DNA from 3 places in the Pseudomonas sp. ZS1P83 genome. Region 2 is predicted to be linked to each of the others. Evidence: predicted binding sites of a transcription regulator. Region 2 holds the regulator's gene; each other region holds the start of a gene.
The links. Region 2 encodes FliA, which starts transcription of late flagellar genes. Its sites were predicted from a motif close to CTAAAGTTTNNNNNNNNNNNGCCGNTAA; they were not measured.
Positions count from the first base shown of each region.

Region 1: the regulator FliA is predicted to act here: its motif matches at 6,578-6,605, upstream of ACYZT0_RS11955 (methyl-accepting chemotaxis protein).
Region 3: the regulator FliA is predicted to act here: its motif matches at 6,843-6,870, upstream of motA (flagellar motor stator protein MotA).

Region 1 covers NZ_CM142706.1:2,477,120-2,487,784, forward strand. The annotation lists gene ACYZT0_RS11915 (ABC-F family ATPase) at 1-523, shown strand, start outside; gene ACYZT0_RS11920 (MFS transporter) at 786-1,976, shown strand; gene ACYZT0_RS11925 (alpha/beta hydrolase family protein) at 1,977-3,014, opposite strand; gene ACYZT0_RS11930 (FMN-dependent NADH-azoreductase) at 3,184-3,795, opposite strand; gene ACYZT0_RS11935 (LysR substrate-binding domain-containing protein) at 3,924-4,832, shown strand; gene ACYZT0_RS11940 (MmcQ/YjbR family DNA-binding protein) at 4,829-5,188, shown strand; gene ACYZT0_RS11945 (DUF1294 domain-containing protein) at 5,185-5,613, opposite strand; gene ACYZT0_RS11950 (undecaprenyl-diphosphate phosphatase) at 5,610-6,440, opposite strand; gene ACYZT0_RS11955 (methyl-accepting chemotaxis protein) at 6,733-8,367, shown strand; gene pnuC (nicotinamide riboside transporter PnuC) at 8,576-9,139, shown strand; gene ACYZT0_RS11965 (AAA family ATPase) at 9,136-9,660, shown strand; gene ACYZT0_RS11970 (hypothetical protein) at 9,991-10,428, shown strand; gene ACYZT0_RS11975 (adhesin) at 10,430-10,665, shown strand, end outside.
Region 2 covers NZ_CM142706.1:986,534-997,198, reverse strand. The annotation lists gene ACYZT0_RS04820 (chemotaxis protein CheA) at 1-2,066, opposite strand, end outside; gene ACYZT0_RS04815 (protein phosphatase CheZ) at 2,081-2,869, opposite strand; gene ACYZT0_RS04810 (chemotaxis response regulator CheY) at 2,892-3,263, opposite strand; gene fliA (RNA polymerase sigma factor FliA) at 3,432-4,172, opposite strand; gene fleN (flagellar synthesis regulator FleN) at 4,169-4,999, opposite strand; gene flhF (flagellar biosynthesis protein FlhF) at 5,116-6,444, opposite strand; gene flhA (flagellar biosynthesis protein FlhA) at 6,456-8,585, opposite strand; gene ACYZT0_RS04785 (hypothetical protein) at 8,834-9,511, opposite strand; one part of gene ACYZT0_RS04780 (IS3 family transposase) at 9,711-10,056, shown strand; one part of gene ACYZT0_RS04780 (IS3 family transposase) at 10,056-10,665, shown strand, end outside.
Region 3 covers NZ_CM142706.1:4,880,081-4,890,745, reverse strand. The annotation lists gene ACYZT0_RS23045 (AhpA/YtjB family protein) at 1-87, opposite strand, end outside; gene serB (phosphoserine phosphatase SerB) at 223-1,437, shown strand; gene ACYZT0_RS23035 (molecular chaperone) at 1,555-3,333, opposite strand; gene asd (archaetidylserine decarboxylase) at 3,497-4,357, opposite strand; gene ACYZT0_RS23025 (rhodanese-like domain-containing protein) at 4,376-5,191, opposite strand; gene ACYZT0_RS23020 (HDOD domain-containing protein) at 5,234-6,772, opposite strand; gene motA (flagellar motor stator protein MotA) at 6,939-7,790, shown strand; gene motB (flagellar motor protein MotB) at 7,794-8,822, shown strand; gene ACYZT0_RS23005 (hypothetical protein) at 9,822-10,091, shown strand; gene ACYZT0_RS23000 (toll/interleukin-1 receptor domain-containing protein) at 10,541-10,665, opposite strand, start outside.

The sequences.
Region 1 (10,665 bases), 1.5 Mb from region 2:
TATCGGCAAGACCACCCTGCTACGCACCCTGGTCAACGAACTGACCCCGGATGCCGGTAGCATCAAGTGGACCGACGCCGCGGAACTGGGCTACTACGCCCAGGACCACGCTTCGGACTTCGAAGACGACATGAACCTGTTCGACTGGATGGGCCAGTGGACTCAGGGCGAACAAGTGATTCGCGGTACTTTGGGCCGCATGCTGTTCTCCAACGACGAGATCCTCAAGTCTGTCAAGGTCATCTCCGGTGGTGAGCAAGGTCGCATGCTGTTCGGCAAGCTGATCCTGCAAAAGCCGAACGTGCTGATCATGGACGAACCGACCAACCACTTGGACATGGAATCCATCGAAGCGTTGAACCTGGCGCTGGAGAACTACCCGGGCACGCTGATCTTCGTCAGCCACGACCGTGAGTTCGTATCGTCCCTGGCCACCCGCATCATCGAGTTGAGCGCCAACGGCGTGATCGACTTCAGCGGCACGTATGACGACTACCTGCGTAGCCAGGGTGTTGTGTTCTAAGCGTCTGCTGCAACTGAAAAGCCCTGTCCTGGTGACGGGGCTTTTTTGTATCGATCGTTCCCACGCTCCGCGTGGGAATGCAGCCCGGGACGCTCCGCGTCCCTTCTGGAGCCGAACGCGGAGCGTCCGTTGAGGCATTCCCACGCAGAGCGTGGGAACGATCAGCCACGATCGGCCGTGAGAAATTAGTTAGCCTGCTTCCCTTTATTTCCCATGCGAGCCATGATGCCGTTGTCCCACCGCCGCCCGCGAACGAGCCCTCATGTCTGCGCAGCAACTGCCACCACAAAGCTCCACGGCGATCACCCTGCAGATCGTCTCCATCGTCTTCTATACCTTTATTGCCTTCCTCTGCATCGGCCTGCCGATTGCGGTGTTGCCGGGGTATGTCCACGAACAGCTGGGTTTCAGCGCAATCATCGCGGGGCTGACCATCGGCTCGCAATACCTGGCCACCCTGCTCAGCCGCCCGATGGCCGGGCGTATGTCGGACAGCATCGGCACCAAGCGAGCGATTGTTTACGGGTTATCGGGGATAGTGTTGAGCGGCGTGCTGACGTTGATTTCTACGCTGCTGCAAAGCGTTCCATTGCTGAGCCTGTTGATCCTGATCGCTGGCCGCTTGTTGCTGGGGATTGCCCAAGGTTTGATTGGGGTCGGCACCATCAGTTGGTGCATGGGTCAGGTGGGCGCTGAACATACCGCGCGATCAATCTCCTGGAACGGCATCGCCTCCTACGGCGCCATCGCCATTGGTGCGCCGCTGGGGGTGGTGATGGTGGGTGAGCTGGGATTCGCCAGTCTTGGGATCGCGCTGTCGGTGCTGGCGCTGGCGGCGTTGTTACTGATCCGCAACAAGCCTTCGGTGCCGGTGATACGCGGCGAGCGCCTGCCGTTCTGGGCAGTGTTCGGGCGTATTGCACCGTTCGGCGCGAGCCTGAGCCTCGCGTCCATTGGCTACGGCACCTTGACCACCTTCATTACCCTGTATTACGTCAGCCGCGGCTGGGTCGGCGCGGCCTATTGCCTGACGGTGTTCGGCGTCTGTTTCATTCTGGCGCGGCTGTTGTTCATCTCCAGCATCAGCCGTTTCGGTGGATTTACCTCAGCCATTGCCTGCATGAGCATTGAAACAGTGGGCTTGGTGCTGCTGTGGCTCGCGCCTTCGACCGGTTATGCGCTGATCGGCGCAGGCCTGACCGGGTTCGGTCTGTCGCTGGTCTATCCGGCGTTGGGGGTCGAAGCGATCAAGCAAGTGCCCAACTCCAGTCGCGGGGCGGGACTGAGTGCTTACGCGGTGTTTTTCGATCTGGCGCTGGCGATTGCCGGGCCGTTGATGGGCGCGGTGGCGTTGAACCTGGGGTATACGTGGATTTTCTTCAGCGCGGCGTTGCTGTCGGTAGCAGGATTGGGCGTGACACTGTTGTTGAAACGCCGTGCGATGAGCGCCTGATTACTGATCAGCAGTCTGCATCCCGGCCCTGCTCGGTTTGCCCAGAGCGTGGGAGAAGAAACGTCCGGCTTCGGACACCAGGGTGCGGTGAATGTCTTTGCGGTCGACGCCATCGGCATCGGTGCACAGCGCCGGCATGGCGATGATCTGTTCGTCGTTGCAAGGCGCCATGAACACGAAGTGCCCTGCCCCGGCCAGCAACTTGAAGTCCGGTGCTATCGGCAGTTTGCGCGCCAGGGCGGCGGCATTCTTGTCGAACGCCACCAGTTTGTCGCCGTCGCCGCTGTATAGCAGCACCGGCACATGTACGTCGGCCAGGGTATGGCGGCCAAACTTCAGGCTCAGCGGCGCCATTAGCAGCAAGGCGCGAACCCGAGGGTCAGCCACCGGTTGCAAGTCATCACGGTCGACAATCAATTCACCTTGGGTGTTGCAGGCATCGCGGTCGTCGGGGCGCTCCTGGCAATAGCGGCGCAGGCGGTCCAGGTCTGGCGTCGCGCCGGACAGAATCAGCGCCGTCTCCCCACCCGCCGAATAGCCGATCACACCGACCTGATTGGCATTGACGAAGGGCGCGAGCATACGATCGCCGAGCGTCGCGGTAATGGCTTCAGAAATCTGGATGGGCCGACCATAAAGGTTACTCAAAGTACCGAGGCGGCTGTGGTCTTTGGAGTTGTCACCGGGGTGGATCACCGCCACCACCACAAAACCTTTGCGTGCCAGCGACGTGGCGAGGTCGTGCAAGGCCAGCGGGGTTCCTGTGTTGCCGTGGGACAGCATCAGCAGCGGGAAACGGCCGATGGCGACTGGGGTGTCCTCGCCCGCTTCGACCGTGTAGCCCTCGATTTTGCTGGAGTGCTCCTTGTCGATGGAGGGATAGAAGGCGATGGCGCGCATTGGCTGCAAGTCCAGAGGGTCGAGAAAGCTCATCTCATGGAAGCCGGCGCTCCAGTGAGGATGCGGCGCAGGCGCGGCGTGCACTGAATTCAAGCTGCTGAGCAGGCAAATCAGTAACGTTGCACAAAGACGCGCCATGAGATGCCCCACCTTGTTACTTGACCGGAGACGGTAACCCTCGACTGCATAACTCGGGCCAGGAGATGAAACAGCCAGAAACAAAAAACTCCGCTTCTGGCACTTGCGTGATCAGAATACAGAGTTTTTTGGGTATTACCCGAGCTGTTTGATTTTCTTTACATTAGCCTTACGCCGCGGCGAACAACTGCTCGCTGATTTGCGTGTGAGCGTCGCTCATGGCTTTGGTGCGGACGTCGTCACCGTAAGCAAGGCCATGGGCACGGACGAATTCGATGTCCGTGATGCCGATGAAGCCGAACAGCACTTTCAAGTAATCTTCGTGAGCAACACCCGTCGCTTGACCGGCATGCAGACCACCGGCAGTCGATACGATGACGACTTTCTTGCCACCGCACAGGCCATCAGGGCCGGCTTCGGTGTAACGGAAGGTCTGACCGGCAACGGCGATGCGGTCGATCCAGGCCTTGAGTTGAGTCGGGATAGTGAAGTTGTACATCGGGGCTGCAATCACCACGGCATCGGCGGCGAGGAATTCGGCCAGCGTCGAGGCGCTCAGCTCGGCTTCGTGCTGCTGGGCAGCGTTGCGCAGTTCAGCGGTAGTACCGGCGGCAACCAGGGTGGTGGCGGAAAAATGGCTGATCGCATCGGCGGCCAGGTCGCGGTAGGTCACCACGGCAGCCGGCTCGGCGGTTTGCCAGGCTTTAACGACTTCGCTGCTCAGCTGACGGGAAGCCGAGTTGTCACCAAGAATGCTCGAATCGATATGCAGCAGTTTCATGTGGGATCTCCAGGTAAGGATCGCTACGCGGCGATCTGATGGAGTGAATCCTACAGGCGAAACCAATAGATGATTAGACCGCAACAATGCGATAGTTCGTCCCACTGATAGAACAATCGAGTTCAACTATGCAAGACCTCAATGATCTTTACTACTTCGCCAAGGTGGTTGAAGCCGGTGGCTTCGCTGCGGCCGGACGTTTGCTCGCCATTCCCAAGTCGCGATTATCACGGCGCATCGCCGAGCTGGAAGAACGTCTGGGTGCGCGCCTGCTGCAACGCACCACTCGACAACTGAAGCTGACTGCCGTGGGTGAACGTTATCTGCGGCACTGTCAGGCGATGCTGCTGGAAGCCGAGATGGCGGATGAAGCCGTCGCCAGCATGTCCAGCGAACCTCGCGGGCGTTTGCGGGTGTCCTGCCCCGTCGGGCTGGCCCATGAGATGTTGCCGACGGTGATCAGCAAATTTCTTGAAAAGCACCCTCAGGTTCAACTTGAAGTCATGCTGCTCAATCGCCGCGTCGATCTGGTGACCGAGGGCGTCGATGTCGCGCTGCGGGTACGTGAGTTGGGCGATGAGGATCCGCTGTTGGTCACCCGACGTTTGCGCCAGGCACAGATGGCGATGGTCGCCAGCCCCGCTTTCTTGCACGGACGTGAAATCAACCACCCCGAAGACCTGAAAAACCTGCCTGTGCTCGGCGCCCTGGAAACCGACCGCATGGTTCATATCCGCATGCTCGATCAACAGGGTAAAAGCTTTGAGCTGAGCCTCGAAGCGCGATTGGGCATCGATGACTTTATCGTGCGCAAGGCCTGCACCCTCGCTGGCCAGGGTTTTACGATGCTGCCGATGATGTATTGCGAGCAGGAACTGGAAAATGGCTCGCTGGTGCAGTTGCTGCCCGATTGGTCGCTGCCTGGCGGCTGGCTGCAAGCGGTCTACCCTCATCGACGCGGGGTGATGCCGGCCGTACGCGCCTGGCTCGACCATTTGATCGAATCATTCAATGCCTGTGGGGACCGACTGATATGAAGGCTGGACGTATGTGCGAAGAGGACGTCGCGCGATTCTGTCTCGCGCTGCCGGGTGCGCGGGAAGACTACAAGTGGGGCGGCGTGCGGGTGTTTTCGATTGCGGGGAACAAGATGTTCGCCTTGCAGAATCTGCGGGGTGACTCCCTGGCCTTCAAGGTCGACAAGGACTTGTTCCTCGGTCATTGCGACCGCCCGGGAATCCGCCCGGCGCCGTATCTGGCGCGGGCTCAGTGGATCATCATGGAAACGCCCTACCCTTTGGGCACTGAAGAGCTGCAAGGCTTGTTGCAACGTTCCCATCAACTGGTGGTGAGCAAGTTGCCCAAGCGTACCCAGGTCGGACTGCTGCTTTAAAACAGCGCCAGCAGATTTGCACCCAGAAACAGTTGATCGATCCAGAACACTTGGTGCAGCAGCACGATCACCCAGAAGATCAGCTGAAACGACACTTTGCGCGTCTTGTGCCGAAACAGCTGCTGCGCCAGCACGGCGCCCGGCCAGCCGCCGGCGAGTTCCACCGCATGCAGCACGTTCTCTGGTGTGCGCCAATTGTCGGCACGAGCCTTGCGTTTGTCGCTCCAGTACAGAAAGAACGCCAGCACGCTGACGATCCCGTACGCTGCCAGGGGAATCACCGAAATCCCGCGCAGCCACAACGACATCGAGCCGAACAGCGGCAGCGCGCACAGCACCGCGAACACCAGCAGTTTCAGCCGCAGTTTCTGGATCTCTCCACCGGGCTTGCGTCCGAGGTTGTTGCGCGTGCTGGCGTCATTCATGATTTGACCGCGGCCCAGTCAACCCAACCAAACTGCCAGGTGGCCAGGATGACCAGGCCAAACGCGATGCGATACCAGGCGAACGCTGCGTAGCTGTGGCTGGCGATGAACTTGAGCAAGCCCTTGACAGCAATCATTGCAAAGATGAAGGCGGTGACGAAGCCGATCGCGAACACCGGAAAATCAGACGGTACGAACAGGTTGCGGTATTTGTAGCCCGAATACACCGCGGCAGCGACCATGGTCGGCATCGCCAGAAAAAACGAGAACTCGGTAGCGGTCTTGCGTGACAGCCCGAACAGCAGGCCACCAATGATGGTCGAGCCAGAGCGTGACGTCCCGGGAATCATCGCCAGGCACTGGGCGAAGCCGACTTTAAGGGCGTCTTTCCAGGTGATCTCATCAACGGTTTCGGCATGCACTTCATGCTGACGCTTTTCTGCCCACAACATGACGATCCCGCCCACCACCAACGCCGCAGCGACTGTGATCGGGTTGAACAGGTACTCGTGGATCAAATCGGAAAAAATCACCCCCAGCACCACGGCCGGCATGAAGGCAATCAACAGGTTTGCGGTAAAGCGGCGAGCGCCGGGCTGCGTTGGCAAACCGGTCACCACTTCGAGGATCTTGCGGCGAAACTCCCACACCACCGCCAGAATCGCCCCCAGCTGAATAATAATGTTGAAAGCAATCGCCCGTTCGCCACCGAAGTTGAGCAAGTCCGCCACAATGATTTGGTGACCGGTACTGGAAATGGGCAAAAACTCCGTCAGCCCTTCTACAACGCCTAAAATCAATGCCTGCAAGGCCGTCCAAAGATCCATCAATCCCCCAAAAGCGATGCGCAAAAGCATGCCCCGTTAATATTTGTCAGAGCGTTCACTGCGATCAGCGTAGCTGAAGTCCCGCGCGCACAGAATCCAGACGAAACCGTAAAAATTCCGTGAAAAATCAACTTGGATTCAGGTTTTTCCGTGCGGGGCCGAAATCCTATCAGACAAGTCTGATTAGCGCTGCCGCGTTATTGGACTTGGGTCGGATATGACCGATCGGCAAAGTGTGGTTGGATGCTGGCGATCATTTATTACAAGAAAAAGAAACCGGAGAGACAGCGTTATGAACAGCTTGCGCAGTATGTCGATCAGCCGACGTTTGTGGCTCATCTTGATCGTGGCCGTGATGATGCTAATGACGTTGGGCGTCTTGATGCTCAAGCAGATTCACGACGACCTCTACCACGCCAAGGCTCAAAAAACCCAGCATGTAGTGCAAACCGCCAGCGGCATTCTGACCTATTACCACGACCTCGAAACCGCCGGCACGCTCACCCGCGATGCCGCGCAGAAGCAGGCACTGACAGCCGTTCGCGGTCTGCGCTATGACCAGAGTGACTACTTCTGGATCAATGACCTGACGCCGGTGATGATCATGCACCCGGCCAACCCGAAACTCGATGGCCAGAACCTCTCGGCGATCCGCGACCCGGATGGTTTTGCCCTGTTTAACGAAATGGTCGCCGTCGCCAAGTCCAAGGGCGCCGGCACCATCGACTATCGCTGGCCTAAACCGGGAGCCAGCGCGCCGGTAGAAAAAACGTCCTACGTCAAACTGTTCGAACCCTGGGGCTGGGTGATCGGTTCGGGCGTGTATATCGATGACATGCAGGCCGAGTTCTATGGCCAGGTCTGGAAGGCCTCGTTCGTGGGACTGGTAATTGCCCTGATCATGGCGCTACTGGTGATCCTGATTGCTCGCAGCATCGTGCGTCCACTGCAGGAAACCGTGAACGCCATGGCCAACATCGCCAGCGGCGAGAGCGACCTGACCCGCAGCCTCGACACCCATGGCCAGGATGAAGTCACGCAACTGGCACAACACTTCAACGCCTTCACCGCCAAGCTGCGACTGGTGATCAAAGAACTGCAAGTGTCGGCCAGTGCCTTGGGCCAGTCGTCCAGGGAACTGGGCAACGACGCCACCCAGGCTCAGCAACGTAGCCAGCAGCAGTCCCAACAAATGGAATTGGTGGCCACTGCCATCAATGAAGTGACGTATGGCGTGCACGATGTTGCGAAAAACGCCGAGCACGCCGCCAGCGAAATGCGCGATGCCGAGTCTCAGGCGCAGCAGGGCCAGGTCAATATCGATGGCAGCCTGCAACAGATCGACAAGTTGTCGTCGACTATCGATCAGGCGGTGGAAGTGATTCGCACCTTGGCCGCCGAAAGCACCCAGATCGGCAGCGTCCTCGAAGTGATCCGCTCCATCGCCGAGCAAACCAACCTGCTGGCCCTCAACGCGGCCATCGAAGCCGCCCGGGCCGGCGAGCAAGGTCGCGGTTTTGCGGTGGTGGCCGATGAAGTACGACTGCTGGCCCAGCGTACCCAGAAGTCCACGGCCGAGATCCAGTCGATGATCGAGCGCCTGCAAAGTCATTCCGAAGCGGCGGTCAAAGTGATCGGCGACAGCAGCCGTGCATCACAGTTGACCATCGAGCAGGCCGGCCTGGCCGGTGCAAGCCTGAATGCCATTGGCCAGGCGCTGCGCAACCTCAACGGGCTTAACGCCTCCATCGCCAGCGCGACCTTGCAACAGGCGCATGTGGTCGAGGACATCAACCAGAACGTCACCCAGGCAGCCGGTTTGTCCCACAGCACGGCGCTGGCGGCCGAACACTCGAGCGTGGCCAGCGTTCACCTGAAGGAATTGAGTGAGCAGTTGAACGGTCTGCTCAAGCAGTTCCGCGTTTAACAAGATAAACGCTAAACGCTGTGGTGAGGCTGTTCTGGTTAGGAGCTGTTGTGGCGAGGGGACTTGTCCCCGTTGGACTGCGAAGCGGTCCCAAAGCTTTTACGACTGCTTCGCAGCCGAACGGGGACAAGTCCCCTCGCCACAGAAGCCCACTCGCCACAATCTGGGTACAATCCGCCCTCTCTTCGATTTCCCCCAAGGAACCTCCATGTCCGGGCTTGAACTGTTTGCCGCTGCCCTCGGTGTCATTGCCGTCTGGTTGACGGTCAAACAGAACCCTTGGTGCTGGCCGATCGGCCTGGTCATGGTGCTGCTTTATAGCTGGATCTTTTTTGAGGTGAAGCTTTACTCGGACATGCTGCTGCAGGTGATCTACGCCGCGTTGCAACTCTATGGCTGGTGGCAATGGACGCGTGCGGGGGACGCGCATCAGGGTCGGCAAGTCAGCCAACTCGACGGTAAATCGGTCGCTTTCGGCCTGATCACTGGAGCAGTCGGCAGTTTGTTGCTGGGTGCTGCAATGGCGAACTGGACCGATGCCGCCCAACCCTGGCTCGATGCCGCGCTGACGGGCTTCAGCCTTGTGGCGCAATTATGGATGGCGCAAAAACGCGTGCAGTGCTGGCCGCTTTGGATCGTCCTGGACTGTATTTTCGTCGGCCTGTTCCTGTACAAGGGAATGTACCTGACTGCTGCCCTGTATGGTCTGTTCACCCTCCTGGCCATTCAAGGCTGGCGCACATGGCGCAGCGATCCGCTGCTGTGCCCATGAAGGTATTGGTGCTGGCAGGACCGGAATCCAGCGGCAAAAGCTGGCTTTCGAGTGAAATTCACGCCAATTTTGGCGGCATATTGGTCGGTGAGTACGTTCGGTATTTCATCGAAAGTGAAGCCCGCGCAACCTGCTACGAAGACATTTCATCCATAGCACATGGCCAGCTGGCTTGGGAAGATGACGCACGCTCCAAACAACCGTCACTGTTGATTCTAGATACGCACCTCCTAAGCAATATCCTTTGGAGTCGCACTTTGTTTGGCGCTTGCCCGACGTGGATCGAGCAAGCACTGCTGGCACGGCACTACGACATGCATTTGCTGCTGAGCCCTGAAACCGTGGCCTGGCATGACGACGGGCAGCGTTGCCAACCGCAACTGGCAGAACGCCAGGCGTTTTTCCAGGCCAGCCGCCAATGGCTTGAACTGCACCGCCAGCCTTGCCAGGTGCTGCAAGGTGATTGGAAACAGCGCAAGGACGTGGCATTCGAAGCTGTGACGCGCTTGCTCAAAGCCTGACAGGGGCACCCCGCCCTGCCGCAAATGTCCATTCCTGAAACACCCACCCCTGCGCAAACCAGCGAGCTAAAGCGACCCGAGCACGCCGGCAAGAAAATGTTAATCCACTGATACAACCTGCCTTCAGCGCCCTTAGCGAGCAATGCCGCCAGCATGGACGGCGCTTTTGCGCGGCTCTGTGTCAGTGGCGTTACAAAATTTTTTGACGACCTCGAAAATTAAAGCCAACCAACTGTTTTTAAAAGAAAAACAAAAACCGGCACACCTTCTGCTCTCTTCCTCGCAACGCTGATAAGGGCCAGCGTTCTACTTACAGAAGGAATTGCCGCCGTGGGGAAATTTGATAAAAGCATCTATAGCGTACTGCTGATCGGATTCGCACTGGGCTCAAGTTTCTGCCTGCCTGTACAGGCTGACAACGGCGTCATTATTATCAAACGTGATGTCCAACCGCGCATGGCAACGCGTCCGCCGGTGATGCCCGACCCTAACCCCACGACCGCCAATGCCAACCCGTCCCAACATATCCTCAGACAAACGAACGAGTTGAGCGACGGCGACTTTGCCAGCGTCGCCAGTGGAGCAGGCATCTCCCGCCTGATCGCTCAAGGCTCCAGCAACCTGGGCGGCGATATCACCAACCAGACCCAGCTTTCCAACCTCCCCGCTGGACGTTCGGGAAATTCGGGCAACGGTATTGCCAACATGGTCAATTCAAACATCCAACAAGGCTTGGGTGCTCTGAAAGTCATAACGGGAGACCGTTAAGATGAATCGTACGCTGCTGATTATCGCCATGTTTTGCAGTGCATCGACCTTTGCCCAACCTCCCGTCATCAATAACGCCGAAATCGACGGTTCGGGCATGCAGTACCAAGGCAACCTCTCGGTCAACCAGGCTGCGGGCGATCAGCAGCAACAGGCCAACGCCCGAGCCATCGCCATTGGCAACAATGCCAGTGCTAGCACACAGATTCGCCAACGGCTGCGTACGCGCGTCGACCC
Region 2 (10,665 bases):
CGCTGAGTGCCCACCGAAAGGATCACCACATGGCCCTCGCGCTGCTCTTCGTGAGCGGCGGAGGCGACCAGCCAACGTTTGAGGTAGAACAATGGCAGTGCCTTGTCCCGCACGATCACCACTTCCTGGCCGTCCACCACGTTGGTGCGCGACAGGTCGAGGTGGAAGATCTCGTTGACGTTCACCAGCGGGAACGCAAACGCCTGGTTGCCGAGCATGACCATCAGCGTCGGCATGATCGCCAGGGTCAACGGGACCTTGATGACGATCTTCGAGCCTTTGCCCTTGGTCGAGTAGATATTGATGGTGCCGTTGAGCTGGGCGATCTTGGTTTTCACCACGTCCATGCCCACGCCGCGTCCGGAGACATCGGAAATTTCGGTCTTGGTCGAGAAACCCGGCGCGAAGATCAGGTTGAAGCAATCGGACTCGCTGAGGCGATCTGCTGCATCCTTGTCCATCAACCCTTTTTTCACCGCGATACCGCGCAAAACATCGGCGTCCATGCCCTTGCCGTCATCAGAGATGGACAGCAGGATGTGGTCGCCTTCCTGTTCAGCGGACAGGATCACCTTGCCGCTGCGAGGCTTGCCCATCGCTTCGCGCTCGGCCGGTTCTTCGATACCGTGGTCAACCGAGTTGCGCACCAAGTGGACCAGCGGGTCGGCCAGGGCCTCGACGAGGTTCTTGTCGAGGTCGGTTTCTTCGCCGACCAGCTCCAGATTGATCTCTTTCTTGAGCTGACGAGCCAGGTCGCGAACCAGACGCGGGAAGCGCCCGAAGACCTTCTTGATCGGTTGCATCCGGGTCTTCATGACCGCGGTTTGCAGGTCGGCCGTGACCACGTCGAGGTTCGACACAGCCTTGGACATGGCTTCGTCGCCGCTGTTGAGGCCCAGACGGACCAAGCGGTTACGCACCAGCACCAACTCGCCAACCATGTTCATGATTTCGTCGAGACGCGCGGTATCGACCCGCACGGTGGTCTCGGCTTCGCTGGCCGGTTTTTCCGCCGGTGGCGCGGCCGGGGCACGAGCCGGAGCCGGTGCAGCAGCAACAGGCTTCGGCGCTTCGGCTTTAGGCTCGGGCGCTTTGGCGACGGGTTTCGGTGCAACAGCCTTGGCAACCGGGGCTGCAACCGAAGCGCTGGCGCCCGACGCGGTACCGACTTCAGTGAACTTGCCTTTGCCGTGCAATTCGTCGAGCAGCGATTCGAACTCGTGATCCGAGATCAGATCGCTGCCAGCCGCTTTAGCGATTGGTGCAGCCGGGGCCGGAGCCGCAGCAATGGCCGATTCCAGCGCATCAACGGCAAAGTTGCCCTTGCCGTGCAGCTGATCGAGCAGTGCTTCGAACTCGTCGTCGGTGATATCGGAGCTGTCGCCTGCCGCTTTCGGGGCAACCGGTGCGGCTGGCGCCGGAGCTTTCGCATCGACGGCGAACTGGCCTTTGCCGTGCAACTGATCGAGCAACGACTCGAACTCGGCATCGGTGATTTCGTCGCTGGCAGCGGCACTACCCGCTGGCAGTGGAGCAGCCGCCGGGGCCTCGGCCTGCGCCTTGACGGCGTTCAGCGAGTCCAGCAGTTGTTCGAATTCGTTATCGGTGATGTCGCCCGACTCGCTGTCGGCAGCCGGTATTTCGACCACGTCGGCAATCGGTGCGGCTTCTTCAGCTTTCGGCTCGGCCAGACGGGCCAGAGCTGCCAGCAATTCAGGCGTGGCCGCCGTGATCGGGCTGCGCTCGCGGACTTCGGTAAACATGCTGTTCACCGCATCCAGCGCTTCGAGAACCACGTCCATCAATTCCGAGTCGACGCGACGTTCACCCTTGCGCAGGATGTCGAACACGTTCTCGGCGATGTGACAGCACTCCACCAGCTCGTTGAGCTGGAGGAAGCCGGCGCCTCCTTTTACAGTGTGAAAACCGCGAAAAATTGCATTGAGCAAGTCCGCATCATCGGGTCGGCTTTCAAGCTCGACCAGCTGTTCGGACAGTTGCTCTAGAATCTCGCCGGCCTCAACCAGGAAATCCTGAAGGATCTCTTCATCGGCGCCGAAGCTCATGTGTAGGGGTGCTCCTAGAATCCAAGGCTGGAAAGCAAATCGTCTACATCGTCCTGACCGGACACAACGTCTTCTCTTTTATCGGCATGAATCTGCGGACCTTCACCCTGAGAGAGATGTTTTTGCGGATCTTTTTCAGCCAGCATCGCTTCACGGTCATGTTCGATGCCCGCAAAGCGGTCCACCTGACTGGCCATAAGTACGAGCTTGAGCAGGTTGCTTTCAACTTCGGTGACCAATTGGGTCACACGCTTGATTACCTGACCGGTGAGGTCCTGGTAATCCTGAGCGAGCAGAATGTCGTTGAGGTTGCTCGACACCACGCGATTGTCTTCGCTGCTGCGTGTCAGGAAACCATCGACTCGCCGGGCCAGTTCGCGGAACTCTTCAGCCCCGACCTCGCGACGCATGAACCGTCCCCAGTCGGCGCTCAAGGCCTGGGCTTCATTGCTCAGGCCGTTGACCAGCGGCGTGGCGTTCTCCACCAGGTCCATGGTGCGGTTGGCCGCGGCCTCGGTCAGCTTGACCACATAGCCCAGACGCTCAGTGGCATCCGTGATTTGTGACACTTCCTCGGCTTGCGGCATGTTCGGGTCAATCTGGAAATTGACGATCGCGCTATGCAGCTCGCGAGTGAGCTTGCCCACTTCCTGGTACAGGCCGCGGTCACGGGTCTGGTTGAGCTCATGGATCAGTTGCACGGCGTCGCCGAACCTGCCTTTCTCAAGGCTTTCGACCAGTTCGACAGCGTGTTTTTTCAGGGTCGACTCGAAATCGCCCTGTGAAGATTCGTTATGCTCCATAGCTCCCCCGTGGCGCAGTTTCTCAACCGATGCGTTCGAAAATCTTTTCGATTTTTTCTTTCAACGCCTGGGCCGTAAAGGGTTTGACCACATAGCCGTTAACACCGGCCTGGGCTGCCTCGATGATCTGCTCGCGCTTGGCTTCAGCGGTCACCATCAGCACCGGCAGGTGCTTGAGCTTTTCATCGGCGCGCACGTGGCGCAGTAGATCGATACCGGTCATGCCGGGCATGTTCCAGTCCGTTACCAGAAAGTCGATGCTCCCGCTGTTGAGGACAGGAATGGCAGTGGTGCCATCATCGGCCTCGACCGTGTTGGTGAACCCAAGGTCACGCAACAGGTTTTTTATGATCCGCCGCATCGTTGAGAAGTCATCAACGATGAGGATTTTCATGTTCTTGTTCAATTCGACCTCCAAGCAGTCTTAAACGCGCCCAGCACCTGGACACGCCATTTCGATCAATCCGGCAAAGCACTCAATGACTGTCTGGAGCACAACAGATCGGGACCCGTGTGGTTTCAACACCCCACCAGCCTCGTTCGCAGTGTCCCCACACTGCCTTCAGCGCGCTCGCCACTCCCCCAAACGCCCCCGCAAACGGGCCGCGCACTGGCTGTGTAACTGGCTGACCCGAGATTCGCTGACCCCCAGGACTTCACCGATTTCCTTGAGATTCAACTCTTCGTCGTAATACAGCGCCAACACCAGTCGCTCACGCTCCGGCAAATTGGCAATCGCGTCCGCCAGCGCCATCTGGAAGCGTTCATCTTCCAGATCGCGCGACGGCTCGAGATGAGCACTGGCGCCATCCTCGTGCAGCCCTTCGTGTTCGCCGTCCTGCAACAGATCGTCGAAACTGAATAACCGGCTGCCCAGGGTGTCGTTCAAAATCCCGTAATAATCGTCGAGACTCAATTGGAGTTCGGCCGCAACCTCGTGATCTTTAGCGTCACGACCGGTTTTAGCTTCAATCGAGCGAATGGCGTCGCTAACCATCCGGGTATTGCGGTGGACCGAACGTGGCGCCCAGTCCCCTTTGCGTACTTCATCGAGCATCGCGCCGCGGATTCGAATGCCCGCGTACGTCTCGAAACTCGCACCTTTGCTGGCGTCGTATTTGGTCGACACTTCAAGCAGGCCGATCATCCCGGCCTGAATCAGGTCTTCGACCTGGACACTGGCCGGCAGACGCGCCAGCAAGTGGTAGGCAATGCGCTTAACCAGTGGCGCGTAACGCTCGATCAGCTCGTACTGCGCGTCACGTGCCGAATTCTTGTAAAGGTTGTAACCGCTGGCTGTCATAGCACCGGTCCTGCCGTTTGTTGTACGAGGCGCTCGACGAAAAACTCCAGGTGACCACGCGGGTTGGCAGGCAATGGCCAGGTATCGACCTTCTGTGCAATGGCCTTGAACGCCAGGGAGCACTTGGAACGCGGGAAGGCTTCATAGACGGCGCGCTGTTTCTGCACAGCCTTACGCACGCTTTCGTCGTAAGGCACCGCGCCGACGTATTGTAAGGCGACGTCGAGGAAGCGATCCGTGACCTTGGTCAACTTGGCGAACAGGTTGCGACCTTCCTGTGGGCTCTGGGCCATGTTGGCCAGGACGCGGAAGCGGTTCATGCCGTAATCGCGGTTAAGTAGTTTGATCAGTGCGTAGGCATCAGTGATCGAGGTCGGTTCGTCGCAGACCACCAGCAAGACTTCTTGCGCTGCGCGAACGAAACTGACTACCGACTCACCAATGCCCGCAGCGGTGTCGATCACCAATACGTCGAGGTTGTCGCCGATATCGCTGAACGCCTGGATCAGGCCGGCGTGTTGGGCCGGGCTCAGATGAACCATGCTTTGAGTGCCGGACGCGGCCGGGACGATGCGGATGCCGCCAGGGCCTTGCAACAATACGTCGCGCAGCTCGCAGCGGCCTTCGATCACGTCGGCCAACGTACGTTTGGGTGTCAGTCCCAGCAGGACGTCGACGTTCGCCAGCCCCAGATCGGCGTCCAGCAGCATGACGCGCCGGCCGAGCTCAGCTAGAGCCAGGGACAAGTTCACTGACACGTTAGTTTTCCCGACGCCACCTTTGCCGCCGGTCACCGCGATCACCTGTACGGGATGCATGCTGCCCATGAATTTTCTTTACCTTGTCTTACTTAGACGGAGGCCACATTACTGGCTGCGCGTTCACAAAATGAACAATGCATGGCAGACCATCGATGTAGGTACAAAAACTGTTCATTAATACCTCAGCCGACCTGCTTGGTCGGGCTGTGGTAAATATCAGCGAACATGTCAGCCATGGCTTCTTCGCTGGGTTCTTCTTGCATTTGCACGCTTACGGCGCGACTGACCAACTGATGACGACGCGGCAGATGTAAATCATCCGGAATCCGCGGGCCATCGGTCAGGTAGGCCACCGGCAATTCATGACTGATGGCCAGGCTCAACACCTCACCCAGACTTGCCGTTTCATCCAGTTTAGTCAGGATGCAGCCCGCGAGGCCGCAGCGTTTGTAACTGTGATAAGCGGCCGTTAGCACCTGTTTCTGGCTGGTGGTTGCCAACACCAGATAATTTTTGGATTTGATCCCACGACCCGCCAGGCTTTCAAGCTGCATGCGCAGTGCCGGATCGCTGGCCTGAAGGCCCGCGGTATCGATCAGCACCACGCGTTTGCGCAGCAAGGGTTCCAGTGCCTGCACCAGTGACTGACCCGGGTCGACGTGAGTCACCGACACATTGAGGATCCGGCCAAGGGTCTTGAGCTGCTCCTGAGCACCAATACGGTAGCTGTCCATGCTCACCAACGCGATATTTTGCGCGCCGTACTTGAGCACGTAGCGGGCGGCGAGCTTGGCCAGAGTGGTGGTCTTGCCCATGCCGGCAGGGCCGACCATGGCAATCACACCGCCCTCTTCCAGCGGCTCGATTTCCGGTGTGGCGATCATCCGCGCCAGGTGCGCCAGCAGCATGCGCCAGGCCTGACGAGGTTCTTCAATATCGGTAATCAGCGCCAGCAAATCGCGTGACAACGGGCCGGACAAGCCGATGCGTTGCAGGCGACGCCAAAGATTGGCCTGGGCCGGACGGCTGCCTTGCAGCTGATTCCAGGCCAGGGAGCCGAGTTGCACTTCCATCAGTTCGCGCAAACTGTTGAGTTCGAAACGCATCGAGTCGAACGCCCGCGAGTCCACACCACCGGAGGCTGGCGCAGCGGCCGGTGCAGGACGACGGGGTTCGGCGTAGGTCGGTTCGATCAGCGGCTCGGCGGCGGTCAGTGGCAGGCCGGCGAACAACTGGCGATTGGTGCTCTTGTCGCTCTCGCCTTCGCCTCGCAGGCTCAGTTCGGCCTGGGCGGTAACGATCCGCGACTGGGTCTTGCGCAGCTCGTCTTCGAGTTCCATGTTCGGAACGCGCGGGGCCAGCGCCGATAATTTGTAATCCAGGGCAGCCGTCAATTCGACACCACCGGCGATCCGGCGGTTGCCAATGATGGCGGCATCAGCGCCCAGCTCATCACGAACCAGTTTCATGGCCTGACGCATATCGGCGGCGAAAAAACGCTTAACTTGCATAAACCACTACCTCAGCCGTTGGGCCCTACTGTCGCAACGATGGTCACTTGCTTGTTGTCAGGAATTTCCTGATACGCCAACACGTGCAAACCCGGGACTGCCAGTCGGCCGAATCGCGACAGCATCGCGCGAACCGGACCGGCTACCAGCAGAATCACCGGTTGACCCTGCATTTCCTGGCGCTGCGCCGCATCGATCAACGAGCGTTGCAGTTTCTCAGCCATGCTTGGCTCCAGCAGAACGCCCTCTTCGGAGCCTTGTCCTGCCTTCTGAAGACTATTGAGCAATATTTGTTCCAACCTTGGCTCCAGGGTGATCACTGGTAGCTCGGAGTCAGTGCCTACAATGCTTTGGACGATTGCGCGGGATACGCCGACGCGCACGGCGGCCACCAGCGCGGCAGTATCTTGACTCTTGGCGGCATTGTTGGCGATGGCCTCGGCAATGCTGCGAATGTCCCGTACTGGCACCTGTTCGGCCAGCAAAGCCTGCAAGACTTTGAGCAGCTGCGACAGAGACACCACGCCAGGCACCAGCTCTTCAGCCAGTTTTGGCGAGCTTTTAGCCAACAATTGCATGAGTTGCTGCACTTCTTCGTGACCGATCAACTCGCTCGAGTGCTTGTACAAAATCTGGTTCAAGTGGGTTGCCACTACTGTACTGGCATCGACCACGGTGTAACCGAGGGATTGCGCCTGGGCACGCTGGCTGATTTCGATCCAGACCGCCTCCAGACCGAAAGCCGGATCTCTGGCGGTAATGCCATTGAGCGTCCCATAGACCTGCCCCGGATTGATCGCCAGCTCGCGGTCCGGGTAAATCTCCGCTTCGGCCAGGATCACCCCCATCAGGGTCAGGCGATAGGCACTTGGCGCCAGGTCGAGGTTGTCACGGATATGCACGGTCGGCATCAGAAAGCCCAGATCCTGCGACAGCTTCTTGCGCACACCCTTGATCCGTGCCAGCAACTGACCACCCTGGTTGCGGTCCACCAGCGGAATCAGCCGGTACCCGACTTCCAGGCCGATCATGTCGATCGGGGTGACGTCGTCCCAGCCCAGCTCCTTGGTTTCCTGGGCGCGGGCCGGGGATGGCAGCAGCTCTTGCTGACGCTTGACCTCTTGCAGGGCCTGCACCTTGACCACGTTCTGCTTCTTCCAGAACAGGTAAGCACCGCCGGCCGCCAGGGCCGCCATGCTGAGAAAGGAGAAGTGCGGCATGCCGGGCACTAGGCCCATCACCGCCATCAGGCCTGCCGCGACGGCCAACGCTTTTGGCGAGGCGAACATCTGGCGGCCGATCTGCTTGCCCATGTCTTCCGAGCCGGAAGCACGGGTCACCATGATCGCCGCCGCTGTCGATAACAACAGTGATGGCAATTGCGCCACCAAACCGTCACCGATGGTCAACAGCGCATAAACCTTACCGGCGTCGCCGAAGCTCATGCCGTGCTGGAAGATGCCGACGGCCATGCCGCCGATCAGGTTGATGAACAGAATCAGCAGGCCGGCGATGGCGTCACCGCGAACGAACTTGCTGGCACCGTCCATGGAACCGTAGAACTCGGCTTCCTGGGCGACTTCCATCCGGCGCAATTTCGCCTGATTTTGATCGATCAGGCCGGCGTTCAAGTCGGCGTCGATGGCCATTTGTTTACCGGGCATCGCATCGAGGGTGAAACGTGCGCTCACCTCGGAAATCCGCCCGGCACCCTTGGTCACCACGACGAAGTTGATGATCATCAAAATCGCGAAAACCACGATACCGACCACGTAGTTACCGCCGATCACCACCTCACCGAAGGCCTGGATCACCTTACCGGCGGCGGCATGGCCTTCCTGACCGTGGAGCATCACCACCCGCGTGGACGCCACGTTCAGCGCCAGCCGCATCAGCGTTGCCACCAGCAGAATCGTCGGAAACACCGCGAAATCCAGCGGCCGCAAGGCGTAGACGCACACCAGCAGCACGACGATGGACAAGGCAATGTTGAAGGTGAAAAACACGTCCAGCAGGAACGGCGGCACCGGCAACATCATCATGGCCAGCATGACCAGCAGCAACAACGGCACACCCAGATTGCCCCGACTTAAGTCGGCAACGTTTGTGCGAGCACTGTTGAGTAACTGAGAGCGATCCACCGGTTTTCCCCGTTCCTTTAAAGCAAACTTTTGACGCCTGAAGCAGGCGCAAAGCGGCTACTGCAAGAAGCCTTCCAACTTTTGCGGGGGGGTTCGAATCGGAGAGAATTAACAAGGACTTGCCGCCCCGGACGGCCGGTGCAGCCTCCGCGCGCGGGATATCCGTACAACAGGCCAAACGGCCCGTGATTGCTCCGGGTTTCAGTCCAAAACCACGGGCACGGGCACGGGCACTCGAAAGGCTAAGGTCAGCTCGCCGTCAGGATCTGCTCTTCCTGGATATCGCCGAAGCTCAAGTCTTTGCCGACCATATACCGCGTATTGCGGAGCATCTGCACGTCACCGATCGGCACAATATCCTCTTGGGCATACCCCAGAATCACAATCGAGGCAGGTGATCTCGGCTCTTCGAAGACATTTAGTCCATCCCTTAACCCGTGGTCCTGCATTAGATTAAGCGCCCACTGAAATGGAATGACCGGCAAATCACTGATCTGGATTTCACCATTTTCCAACATGAAGTCCTGCTTGGCAGTCAACAGCAGCTGTCCACCGGCGATTTCGAATGTCGGCTTGCTATAACGTCTGCGCAGGTTTCCGTCCAGCCAGCCGTCAAAATAGAAACTCGAATGGGTAAACCGTTTGAACAATTTTTCATTGTTATGGATCTTGCCCGCCTCATCTCCAAAATAACTCTGAGAGTGGTGATAAGCCAACCCCGTCAACTCAGGCCGGATGGCATTGAAATGCTGGTTGAGATAACCCGGAATGTAAGTATTTGCAGTTTCCTTAAATAGATCAAAATCCAACGAAAGCTTAAAGGTGACTGTATAGCCGATCTCTTTTTTTTCGGGACGTTCTTCCAGCACACCGGAAACAAACTCTAACTTCATACCTTGCAGATTTTTGTACGGAACTCGATCCATGACTCTAATCCTCGAAAACCTTAAGAGACACCTATTGGCGATACCCTCACCACACTCGGAAACAGGCGCATTAATCGGGGAAAATCCCCAAGGCATGACAACGCTTCAGAGGACTGGCGTCTACTGTCATGAACGAGCCCCATGAAAGACAGGACACCGTTTCCCCCTTACGATAAGGGATAGGCAAACGGTTATGTTTATGACTAATAGCAACGATAAGAGTGGGGAGCTTTTGGGTCAGGAGCGGCGCCGCCGCTGGAGCCCAGAGCAAAAACTGGCCATGGTTCGCGAGAGCCTTGAGCCCGGACAAAGCGTTTCGGTGGTGGCCCGGCGCAACGGCATAAATGCCAACCAGCTGTTCCTGTGGCGCAAGCTTTACCAGGACGGCAGCCTGTCGGCGGTCAGTGCTGGCGAGGCCGTGGTGCCGGCCTCCGAGCTGAGTGATGCGCTCAAGCAGATCCGTGAACTGCAACGGATGCTGGGCAAGAAAACGATGGAAGCAGAAATCCTCAAAGAGGCCGTGGAGATTGCCCGGTCGCGAAAATGGATTGCGCACTCACCCTTGTTGCCGGGGGACGATCAGTGAAGCTGGTCAGCGAATGTCTCGGTGTGGCGCGCTCGCAATTAACGGTTCGAATCAAGCAATCGGTATCGCCCAAAGTACGGCGAAGCAGGCCTGTGGACGATGCTGCGCTGGTGGTCGAAATCCAGCAACAGGTCAGCGAGCTTCCCAGCTATGGCTACCGTCGTGTCTGGGGATTGCTGCGTCGCGCCCGTGAAACCCAGTTGCTGCCAGCGATCAACGTGAAGCGGGTTTACCGGGTGATGCGTGACCACAACCTTTTGCTTGAACGCCGGATCAAACAGCCCGGCGTGCCGCGTCGGCACGAAGGCCGTATTGCCGTGGAAACCAGCGATACGCGTTGGTGCTCGGACGGCTTTGAGTTCCGCTGCGAGGACGGCGCAAAACTGAGCGTGACCTTCGCCCTGGATTGCTGTGATCGCGAAGCCATCGGCTGGGTCGCCAGCCCGACCGGGTACAGCGGCGATGATATCCGCGACTTGATGCTGGAAAGCGTGGAGAAGCGCTTTGGTGATCAACTGCCCACCACGCCGGTACAGTGGCTAAGCGATAACGGCTCGGCATACACGGC
Region 3 (10,665 bases), 2.4 Mb from region 2:
TAATGCAATCGGTACACGGCGGTGGCGCAGTGCACGGAAGATCAGCAGAAAGAAGTTATCGGTTTTTACTGGCGTGGGCCGGTTCACTTGAGCTCGGCTCTTTTGTCCGTGAAGTTGACGCGCAGTATAGCGACAGGCCCTAGACCGTCAAAGCGCTCACGGTGCCCGATGGTCACTGAAAGTGGGTAGAATGCGGTTTTTTTCCACTTGCGGGGGTGCGCCTTGCGCGAAATCGTCCTGATAAACATCACGGGAGTCGACCGTCCGGGTTTGACTGCGGCTATTACCGGCGTTCTGGCCCAGGGTGGTGTGAACATTCTCGACATTGGTCAGGCGGTGATCCACGACACCTTGTCGTTCGGCATCCTGGTTGAAATTCCTGACACCGAGCAAGGCAAGTCGGTGCTCAAGGACATCCTGTTCACGGCTTACAAGCTCGATCAGCAGGTGCGTTTCACGCCGGTGTCCGAAGAGGATTACCAGCAATGGGTCGGCAATCAGGGCAAAAAACGCCACATCGTGACCCTGTTGACCCGCAAAGTGACTGCCGGCCAATTGCAGGCCGTGAGTTCGATCACCGCCAAATATGGCCTGAACATCGACCACATCGATCGACTGTCCGGGCGCATGCCGCTGGACACCCCGGCCGATCAGGGCAAGGGCTGCATCGAGTTTTCCGTTCGTGGTGAAGCGGCTGATCCGCAGGCGCTGCGGGCCGAATTCCTCAGCGTCGCTCAGGAATTGAACGTCGACATCGCTTTTCAGGAAGATTCGCTGTTCCGCCGCAACCGTCGTCTGGCGGTGTTCGACATGGACTCGACGCTGATCGAAGCCGAAGTCATCGACGAACTGGCCAAGGCTGCCGGCGTGGGCGATCAGGTGTCTGCGATCACTGAACGGGCGATGGCCGGCGAATTGGACTTCCGCGCCAGCTTCAAGGAGCGTCTGGCCTTGCTCAAAGGGCTGGACGTCAGCGTGCTGGATTCAATCGGTGCCTCCCTACGCCTGACCGAAGGCGCCGAAACCCTGTTCGCCGAACTCAAGCGCCTGGGCTACAAGACGGCGATTCTGTCGGGCGGCTTCACCTACTTCGCCAAGCAACTGCAGGCCAAGCTGGGTATCGACTATGTGTTCGCCAACGAACTGGAAGTGGTCGACGGCAAGGTCACCGGCGTGGCGGTCGAGCCGATTGTTGATGCGCAGCGCAAGGCCGATCTGCTGAAGGAACTGGCGCACAAGGAAGGTTTGCGTCTGGAGCAGACCATCGCCGTTGGCGACGGTGCCAACGATTTGCCGATGCTGGCGATTGCCGGGTTGGGCGTGGCGTTCCGCGCCAAGCCGCTGGTGAAGCAGTCGGCGAAGCAGGCAATTTCCACCCTGGGGCTGGATGGCGTGCTGTATCTGCTGGGATTCCGGGATCGCGACGGGCAGCTCTGAGTCTTGTATTGACTGAAAGGGCCTCTTCGCGGGCAAGCCTCGCTCCTTGTACGGAATTGTCCTTGTAGGGGCGAGGCTTGCCCGCGAAGGGCGCACCGCGGTCTCACAGATTCACCCTCAAAGTGTTTTCCACAACGAATCAAAACTCTCCTCAGCGCCGCTCACCGCGGCGTTGTCGGTTTTGGCTGTCTCCAGGGGACGGTAGGCAAACTGATTGAAGCTGTTGGTGCTCGACACCCGCCGATCCAGCCCGACCCGGCGTTCTTCGCCGTTGGTATTGATCATGATCTTGTTGCCCTCCTGAAAGGGCAGGCGCGGCGCGAGCAAAGTGGCGGGCGCGTCGATGGCGCTGATTTGCGGCAGCAACAGGCCGCGAAGGTATTGGCTGTGGTCATCACGGGTGCGCACCAGTTGCAGGCCGCAGGGCTCGGCGAAGGGCGCAACCTGCTCGATGCCCATCTGCGTGCCACCGCCACGCACCTGGCGGATCCAGCGCACCACCGCGATGCTCCAACCCTGACCGGCAGCGTCCTCGATGCCGACCATCTCACCCGCCTGTAACTCGGCAGGCACCGCGCCGGGCCAAGCCAGGCAATAGCCGCCGGGGCTGTGATTGATCACTGACAGGACGTGGGTCGGGAAGTGCTGATTGCGGTCGGATGCCTCGTGGCTGTCGTCGTTCAGCAACTGCGGGTATTCGATCTCTTCGTAGGGCAGTAGAGCGTTCGCAGTGCCTTGGGGGGCGGCGTCGAAGGCTTGGTGCCATTGGTCCTTTTCCCTACCTGTGACAGGCGTCGCCGAAAATTGTGCAATCCGGGCACCAGGGTTTTTCAAGATGTCGCTGAATGAACGTTGCCCGCCCAGATAAAAGTGCAGCGCGCTCATGCCCACGCACAAGGTCAAATTACCTTGGCCGACGGTACGCTGGAAGCTGCGCTCGGCAGCCTGGCCCCACGCAGCGCTGAGGTGTTGCAACGTGTCGAGGCTCAGCTCCGACGGTACGGGTAGCGGCGATGAGCTGTCGGTTTTTTGCAAATAGCCTTCGATGGCCGCGACCAGCGGCTGCGGATCGATCCCCAGCAAACTCTCCTGTTGCTCGGCCCGGAACTTGGTGCGGTAACGCGGCCCGGTGTCGAGGTCGGGCGCGACGGCAAACAGACCGGTGGACGGGTTGCCGGGTTGCAGCTTGATCCATTGGCTCCAAGGCTCCAGCACCTCGGCCACCCGGGCAATCTGGTTCTGGCGCAGTTGATTGCAGCGCGAGGCGCCCAGCAGCAAGGCAACCACGTATGTTTGTTCGATACTCAGATTTTGCGTCTGGCTGGCCAGCTCATCGCGCAGGCTCAGATGCTGGAGCCGGTGCGCGCAGGCGACCCGGTAGAGCTGATGCAGCTCCAGCCACAGGCCTTCCGGCACCGGGCAATAGAGTTTAGTCGAGCGAATCAGCGGCCCGTTCAAGCAATGGATCGCTCGTTGCAGCGCTTGGGTCAGCAGCGGCGCACGGTCCTTGCTGAACTTCGGTGTGATGCGCACGACAATCTGTTTGTAACCAATGGCCAAGTGACTTTGCAGCGCCTGGCAGAGGTTGGCGATCTTGCGGGAACGCTCGTCGAGGACAATCGACTGATGCAGGAAATGCTGCTCAAGGTGTTTGCAGACGTAATACACCTCGGGCCGCAGCAGTTCGAGCAATTGCAGGCGATTGTCGCTGGGCGTGAGCAGCTGGTTGAGTTCGCTCAAGCCTTGATACAGCTGGCGGGCGGTTTCGCCGATGTTGGCTTTGGGCAGATTGGCGATCCAGCGCTTGAGATCGCGCGGGGTGGCTTCACAGAACGACAGGCGCGCGTGCATCGGGATGGGGGCGCGTAGCAGCAGGTGGGGGCTGGTCTCATTCATGCCGTGGAAACTCCAACCAGTAAATGGGCAGTGAATGATCCGACTGTAGCACCTAAGGCAGCGAACGGTATTTTTGACATGCTGGCCACCTGTAGGAGCACGGCTTGCCGGCGAAGGCGATCTCAAGGACGCCTTCGCCGGCAAGCCGTGCTCCTACAGGGAATCAAGCGTTTGGCAGGCCCATGCCTTGGCCCATCTGCACCGGCGAACCGGCCGCCAGCTCTTCAGCCCACTTCACTTGATCAGGCCCGAACAGCACGACTGCGGTCGAACCCAGTTTGAACCGGCCCAGTTCTGCACCTTTCTCCAAATGGATTGGCGCACGGGCAGCTTCGTCGTAGCGGAAGGTTTTCAGCTCGCGTTTTGGCGGCGTGACCAGCCCGGCCCAAACGGTTTCGATCGACGCCACGATCATTGCGCCCACCAGCACCACGGCCATCGGCCCGCGTTCAGTGTCGAAAATGCATGCCACACGCTCGTTGCGGGCGAACAGTTCCGGAACGTTTTCCGCGGTGGTCTGGTTGACCGAGAAGATCCGGCCCGGGATGTAGACCATCTCGCGCAGGGTGCCGGCCAGCGGCATGTGCACGCGGTGGTAGTCCTTCGGCGACAGGTAGATGGTGGCGAAATCACCGCCCATGAACGGCGCTGCGTTGGCAGCGTCGCCGCCCAGCAATTCCAGCACGCTGAAGCTGTGGCCCTTGGCCTGGAACACGCGACCGTGTTCGATCGGGCCGAGTTGGCTGACCGCGCCGTCGGCCGGGCTGAGGATCGCGGCTGGCGTCTCGTCCAGCGGGCGGGCGCCGTCCTTCAAGGCACGAGTGAAGAACGCATTGAAGTGCTCGTAGGCGGTCAGGTCTTCGACCAGCGCCTGCGACATGTCCACCTGATAACGCTTGGCGAACCAGGCGGTGAAGGCATTCTTGAACCAGCGCACGCGGCATTCGGCAATGCACCCGGCCAGTCGCGACAGCAGGTGATGGGGCAGCAGGTATTGGCTGAGGATAAACAAACGCTTATTCATTAACTGTCCTTAAAAACCTTAAATCTCTACGGGCGTATCGGGGTGGTTGCCCCATTCGCCCCAGGAACCGGCGTAGCCTTTGACCCGCGGATAACCGAGAGCCTTGGCCACCAGATAGGTGAAGCCAGAACGATGGTGAGTCTGGCAGTGGGTAATCACTTCTTTGTCTTTACTGATCCCGAGTTTTTCCAGGATCTGCGGCATGTCGGTGCGGATGCGCAGGTGGCGCGACTGATCCATGCCCGCGGTCCATTCGAAATTGACCGCGCCGGGAATGTGCCCGGCCTTGGCCGCCAGGACTTTCTCGCCGGAGTACTCCAGTGGCCCGCGTGCGTCCCAGATTGCCAGGTCGGCGGCACCGAGACGGCTTTGCAGGTATTCGCGGGTGGCAGTGGGTTCGTCGTGCAGGGTCAACGCAACCGGGCCGCCAACCGCTGGCGGGATCTGGATCGACATTGGCAAACCTTCTGCCAGCCAGGCCGGCAGCCCACCGTCGACATAGTGGTAGTGGCTGTGGCCGATGACATCCAGAAGCCAGATAAAGCGCCCGGCCCAACCGCCGCCTTCGTCGTCATAGACCACGTAGACTGCGTCCTTGTTGTGGCCCAGTTCGCCGAACAACGCTTCGAGTGCCGCTTGCGGCGGCACCAGTCCCGGCGCAGGCGCCTGACCGAGTTGCGTGCGTTTCGGATCGACGAAACGCGCACCGGGGATATGCCCTTCGGCATAGCGGGCGCTGCTGGTCAGGTCCACCAGAATCAGTTCGCGGGCGTCGAGACGCGGGAGCAAGTCGCTCGGCTCGATGACCAGCGCCAAGCCAGAGAAGTCAGACATGTGAGGTCTCCAGAGCACAAAGGGGAGGATTGTAGCGCAGCCTTATTGGCCACGGGAGCTAAAGCTGTGTAGTGCCTTTTCGATGCACTGCGCGGTTTTACCGAAGGCTTGCACGGTGATTTCCGAGAACGGCCCGCCACCCTGATCCGCCGCCACAATCATGATGACCCGGCCGTTATTGACCAGTGAGCGTAGCAGCAGGTGTTCGCCACCGAACTGTGAGCGCAGGCTGGCCGGCAACAGCGCCGAAAATTGCGCATTGTTGTCCGGTGTCAGTCGGACTTGGGCCTGTTGCGAGAGCAGGCGCTGCAGCACGGTGCTCTGGCTGACAATCAGGTTCAGGCCGGCCGCTTCTTTCGGCAGCCCGGCGGTTTGATGCACTCGCAGATTGACGTGAGTGCGGTCGGCCATCAGGATCATCACTCGACGCATGCCGCACGCAACCAAAGCGTCCCGGGCAGACGTGGTCAAGTGCATGGCATTGGTGAATCGACTCGGCTCCACCAGCAACTCGGCGCACTGCCTGCGCCACTTCGCCAGGTCTTCGGCGGTCGGCGCCGGAGCCGGCAGCAAACCGGCGTGAATGCGGTTTACGCCCCATGGCCAGATCAGCGACACAGCCGGGTGCCAAAGGTCTGGCATAGCGTGATGGCGGGCGCTGTTGGCGGCCTGTTGGTGCAACTGCTGCTGCACTTCATCCATCGGCATTTGCAGGTAAAGGCTGGTCAGATACTGCCAGCGATCACTGTGAGGGCTGTCCCAGGCGTGTTGTGCCGACAGCGCCAGTCCGTTGGCCAGCAGCACCGTATTGGCTGGTTGATTGAGCCAGCGGCGCAGGGTCGGATCGTCATCGAGGCGGTTCTGCTGGCGCAGTGGATGATCACTGTCACGCGCGATGCGCAGCACTTTCACCAGCTCACGCTGCTCGTTGAGCAACAGCCGATAACCCTGCTGCACCCAGATCGGCAGGCGCCAGATGTCCACGAGCGCCAGACAGATTTCCAGCAGGCGTGCGCCGAACAATTGCTTCTCGACTTTGCCCGCCGATTCACCTTTATGGATGACCCGCAGCTCCCACTCTTCGAGCAGCTGCGGATGGGTCAACGCCATCGGCCACAGCGGCGAGAGAAACAGCAGGCTGCCCCAGTGAATGTCCTGCCACAGCCGGGCCAGGCGACTGGCGAAAAAACCGTTGGCCTGTTGAGTCGCGTGCTGGCTGATCAGTTGTAACTGACGCAGGGCAACCGGGATGTTGGACTGAGGTTCGGCGGGCAGGCGGGCGAGCAGCTCTTCGGTGCGCTTCAAACCGAGGCGATTGATCGCCACCTCAAGGTTTTCCGCAGGTTCCGTCATGCTGCCATGGGTGTGGCGGTTGGCTTCGCGAATCACGCTCAAGGCCAGCGCGGGGCTGTCCTGTATCAGTTCGGCGATATCGCGCAGGGAGCTGCGACTGTTGGCGATGGCCTTGCAGACACGGTCATGACTGGCTTGCGGAACCGGCAGGCGCACGCCATCGAGAAGCTTGACCCAGCCTTCGAGAGTGGTCGGTTTTGGAGTTGGAACGTTCGTTTCGTTAGCCATGGTTGGACGCGATCATCGTCTGCATTACCTATGCCCGGAGCGGGCCAAATTGGCTTTTCGCCTGAACTGGCTATAGTCTGGCGCAGTTTTGCCGATAAGTAGAAGAAGAGATTTTTTAACTTCCGAATATGACCTTGAACCCGACTCAGTAAGTGCTCTCCTACCTATGGCTAAATTAATCGGCATCATCGTCGTATTCGCGAGCGTGCTCGGCGGATACGTGCTTTCCCACGGCAAAATTGCGGCCCTGATTCAGCCCTTCGAGGTGATGATTATTGGTGGTGCGGCCCTTGGCGCGTTCCTGCAGGCCAACCCCGGTTACATGACCATGCACGTGCTCAAGAAATCCTTGGGCATGTTCAGTTCGCGTTTCAGCCACACGTTCTATCTGGAAGTGCTGGGTCTGATCTACGAGATCCTCAACAAGAGCCGCCGCGAAGGCATGATGGCCATCGAAGGCGACATCGAAGATGCCTCCGCGAGCCCGATCTTTGCCAAGTACCCGACCGTGCTCAAAGACGATCGCATGACCGCGTTCATCTGCGATTACCTGCGCATCATGTCCTCCGGCAACATGGCTCCCCATGAGCTTGAAGGCCTGTTCGACATGGAGCTCTACAGCCTCAAGGAAGACCTCGAGCATCCATCCCACGCAGTGAACGGCATTGCCGACGCCATGCCCGGTTTCGGTATCGTCGCGGCGGTACTCGGTATCGTGGTGACCATGGCCTCTCTGGGCGAAGGCGACCAGAAATCCATCGGCCTGCACGTGGGTGCTGCACTCGTCGGTACCTTCTTCGGTATTCTCGCGGCGTACGGTTTCTTCGGCCCGCTGGCCCATTCCCTGGCCCACGATGCCAAGGAAGAACTGAACGTCTACGAAGCCATCAAGGCCTCGCTGGTCGCTTCCGCTTCCGGCATGCCGCCGTCGCTGGCGGTAGAGTTCGGCCGCAAGGTTCTGTACCCGGCGCACCGTCCTAGCTTTGCTGAGCTGGAACAAGCGGTTCGCGGTCGCTAAGCCATGGAAAATAACCAGCCGATAATCATCAAGCGCGTCAAGCGCATCGCCGGCGGGCATCACGGGGGCGCCTGGAAAATCGCCTTCGCGGACTTCGCGACGGCGATGATGGCGTTCTTCCTGGTGTTGTGGCTGCTGTCCACCGCCACACCCGAACAGAAGATCGCCATCGCCGGTTACTTCAAGGACCCGGTCGGCTTTTCCGAAAGCGGCACGCCGTACATCATCGACCTGGGCGGCACGCCGACCCTGGCGCCGGAAAACACCCTCAACCCCGAGGTGAAATCCCAGCCGCAGCCAGACAAGGTGACCATCGACGCCGAGCAGGTTGAAGGCATGGCCGAACAGGTCGAGAAGGAACGTCTCGAGCTGCTGCTGCAAGAACTGCAGAACAAGGTCGAAGAGAACCCGCAACTCAAAAAATTCAAAGACCAGATCCTGTTCGAGATTACGCCGGACGGTTTGCGCATCCAGATCGTGGACGCCGAAAACCGGCCGATGTTCGACTCCGGCAGTGCCCGTCTGAAGCCGTACTTCGAAGACATCCTGCTGGCCATGGCCGACACCATCAAAGCGGTGCCGAACAAGATCAGCATCAGCGGCCACACCGATGCCAAGCCGTACACGGGCACCGGTGACTTTGGTAACTGGGAGCTCTCGGCCAACCGTGCCAACGCTGCACGTCGTGCGCTGATCGCCGGCAGTTATCCGGATTCGCAGGTGGCGCGCGTCGTGGGTTATGCCTCGTCGGCGTTGTTCGACCGCGAGAAACCGTTCAATCCGGTCAATCGCCGAATCGACATCGTGGTGCTGACCAAGAAAGCCCAGCGCGCCATCGAAGGTTCGCAAGGTGCGGAACCGGCTCCAGAGCCGTCGCAAGGGCAGGGTGGCCCGGGCGAAGTGCCCGCCACACCAGCCGACCCGAACGCGTTGCCGGCGGATAAAGAACCGTTGCCGGCGCATGAGCTTCGCGAGCGCTTGAATCTGTTCGATAGCCCGGCACCGAAGCCGGGTGAGCCACCGAAGCAGTGACCCACAAAAAAGCCGACAGCGATGTCGGCTTTTTTTTGCGGCCTTCACTGGTTTGGAAGCCACTTTATTTTCAGCGTGGGCACGGTCCCTGTGGGAGCTGGCTTGTCGGGTCGCTGCATCGCTGCGATAGCGGCCTTATGGCCGGCGTGAGTTTTGGTGTGTACATATCCATTCCTGCGGTAACGGCCCCCTATGGTTTCGCTTTTACAGCGAGTCACTTGGAAAAGCGCCAAGTAACCAAGCGCTCTTGCCCCTTTCGTTCGGTGCCTCGCTAAGGCTCGGCATGCCCGCGTTCCGGTCCTGCTCCGTGGGCCCGCCGCCATCGGCCATCCATGGCCGGGGGCGGCTAACCCGGCATCCATGCCGGGTTGCCCACTGCGCAGAACCTCCACTCGGCCTCTCGAGGGGGCGTGCACCGCAACAGCACCGCGAAGCGAGCTAACGCTCGACCTCGTTGTTTGGTGGTGTACGCGTTCCCTTGTAGGAGCCGGCATGCTGGCGATGGTCGTTAACGATAACGCGCGTGAACTGGTTAAACGCGGGGCACTTGAGTCTATCGACAGCAAGCCGGCTCCTACAGGTATTGCGTTATCTGTGTTTTCCCGGACTTCACGATGAGCCTTTTTTGCCTGCAAGAAAAAATTTACATCTGCCTGATCGCGGTAAAAATCAAGGAATGAGGGCATGTCCGAGAAAGGTGTAGGAAGTCTCCGAGACGTATAAACCGGGTTTTTCTTCGCTTAAGGCTCGCCTATAGTTTGTCCGTCGCCGACGAATCGGTGATCGACTTTAGCCGGTCGTATCAGATGATGCACAAGCGCCCGTATAATCGCGGCGCTTTTCGCTGCCTGGCAACTACATGTCTATGGTGGCTGTGCGTGGGACACCTTCGGGTGTACCGGGTCATCTGTCCGGTCGGCTAAACCCGCGCACAGCTACCACCTAATTCGTTTAGCCGCGAAAGGGTGGGAGCTTCACCTATCAGATGAGATTCAAGCCATGCCCAAATTCCACCCGCTACAAGGCAACTTCAGCGTCGGCCCGACGCTGTACATCGACACCGAAGCCCGCGCTTCCGATCTCCTCGAAACCGCCGTCCACCGACTCAAAGCCGCGCGTAATCTGCTCAACAGCGTCACCTGCCTGTGCGTCAAAGAAGCCGAAGGTCACGACCTTGAGCATTTCGCCAATGCTGCGCACATGTTGATCCAGGACGGCTGTGATGCCTTGGATGTGCTGGGCTGGAGGCTGGAAAAAGCTGCAAGCTGAAAATGAGAAAGCCGCGATGTTTGCGGCTTTTTTTCTCTCGATGTTTCACAAGCAGCCGAGACGGATTTCTGATTTTTAATTTCATATGAAGGCATTGGCGTGGTGTGCCGATCATGTTCGTGGCATCACGAAAATGATCGAGGTCGGCTAAGGTGGTCAGCGCCCGATCGAAGATTTCATATTCTCTTGTTATCCTTGCTACCGTTTGCCCGTTCGGCCTCCGGAGAGGCCGAGAGCGAGCACGCACCTGTGGGAGCGAGCCTGCTCGCGAAAAACTTCAGGACAACGCGTTCATTCAGGCAGCGCGGGTTCTCATAGTCGTCCATCTCGAGCAGGCTCGCTCCCACAGTTGATCGGCGTACAACTGGCTTTTCACCAGTCATCAGGCTGAGCGTTAGCTAGCCTTCAAACGGATATTCACCCAAGCAAATGCGGCAGTTTCGTGCGCGTCAAAAACCGCGACGAATACGCGTTTTGAGCTTGTCATGAAACACATCCGCATCCCGCTTATACACACTGCGAATCGCCTCACTAAAAGACTCCAGTCCCATCGTTCGACTGGACAGCGTCTCTT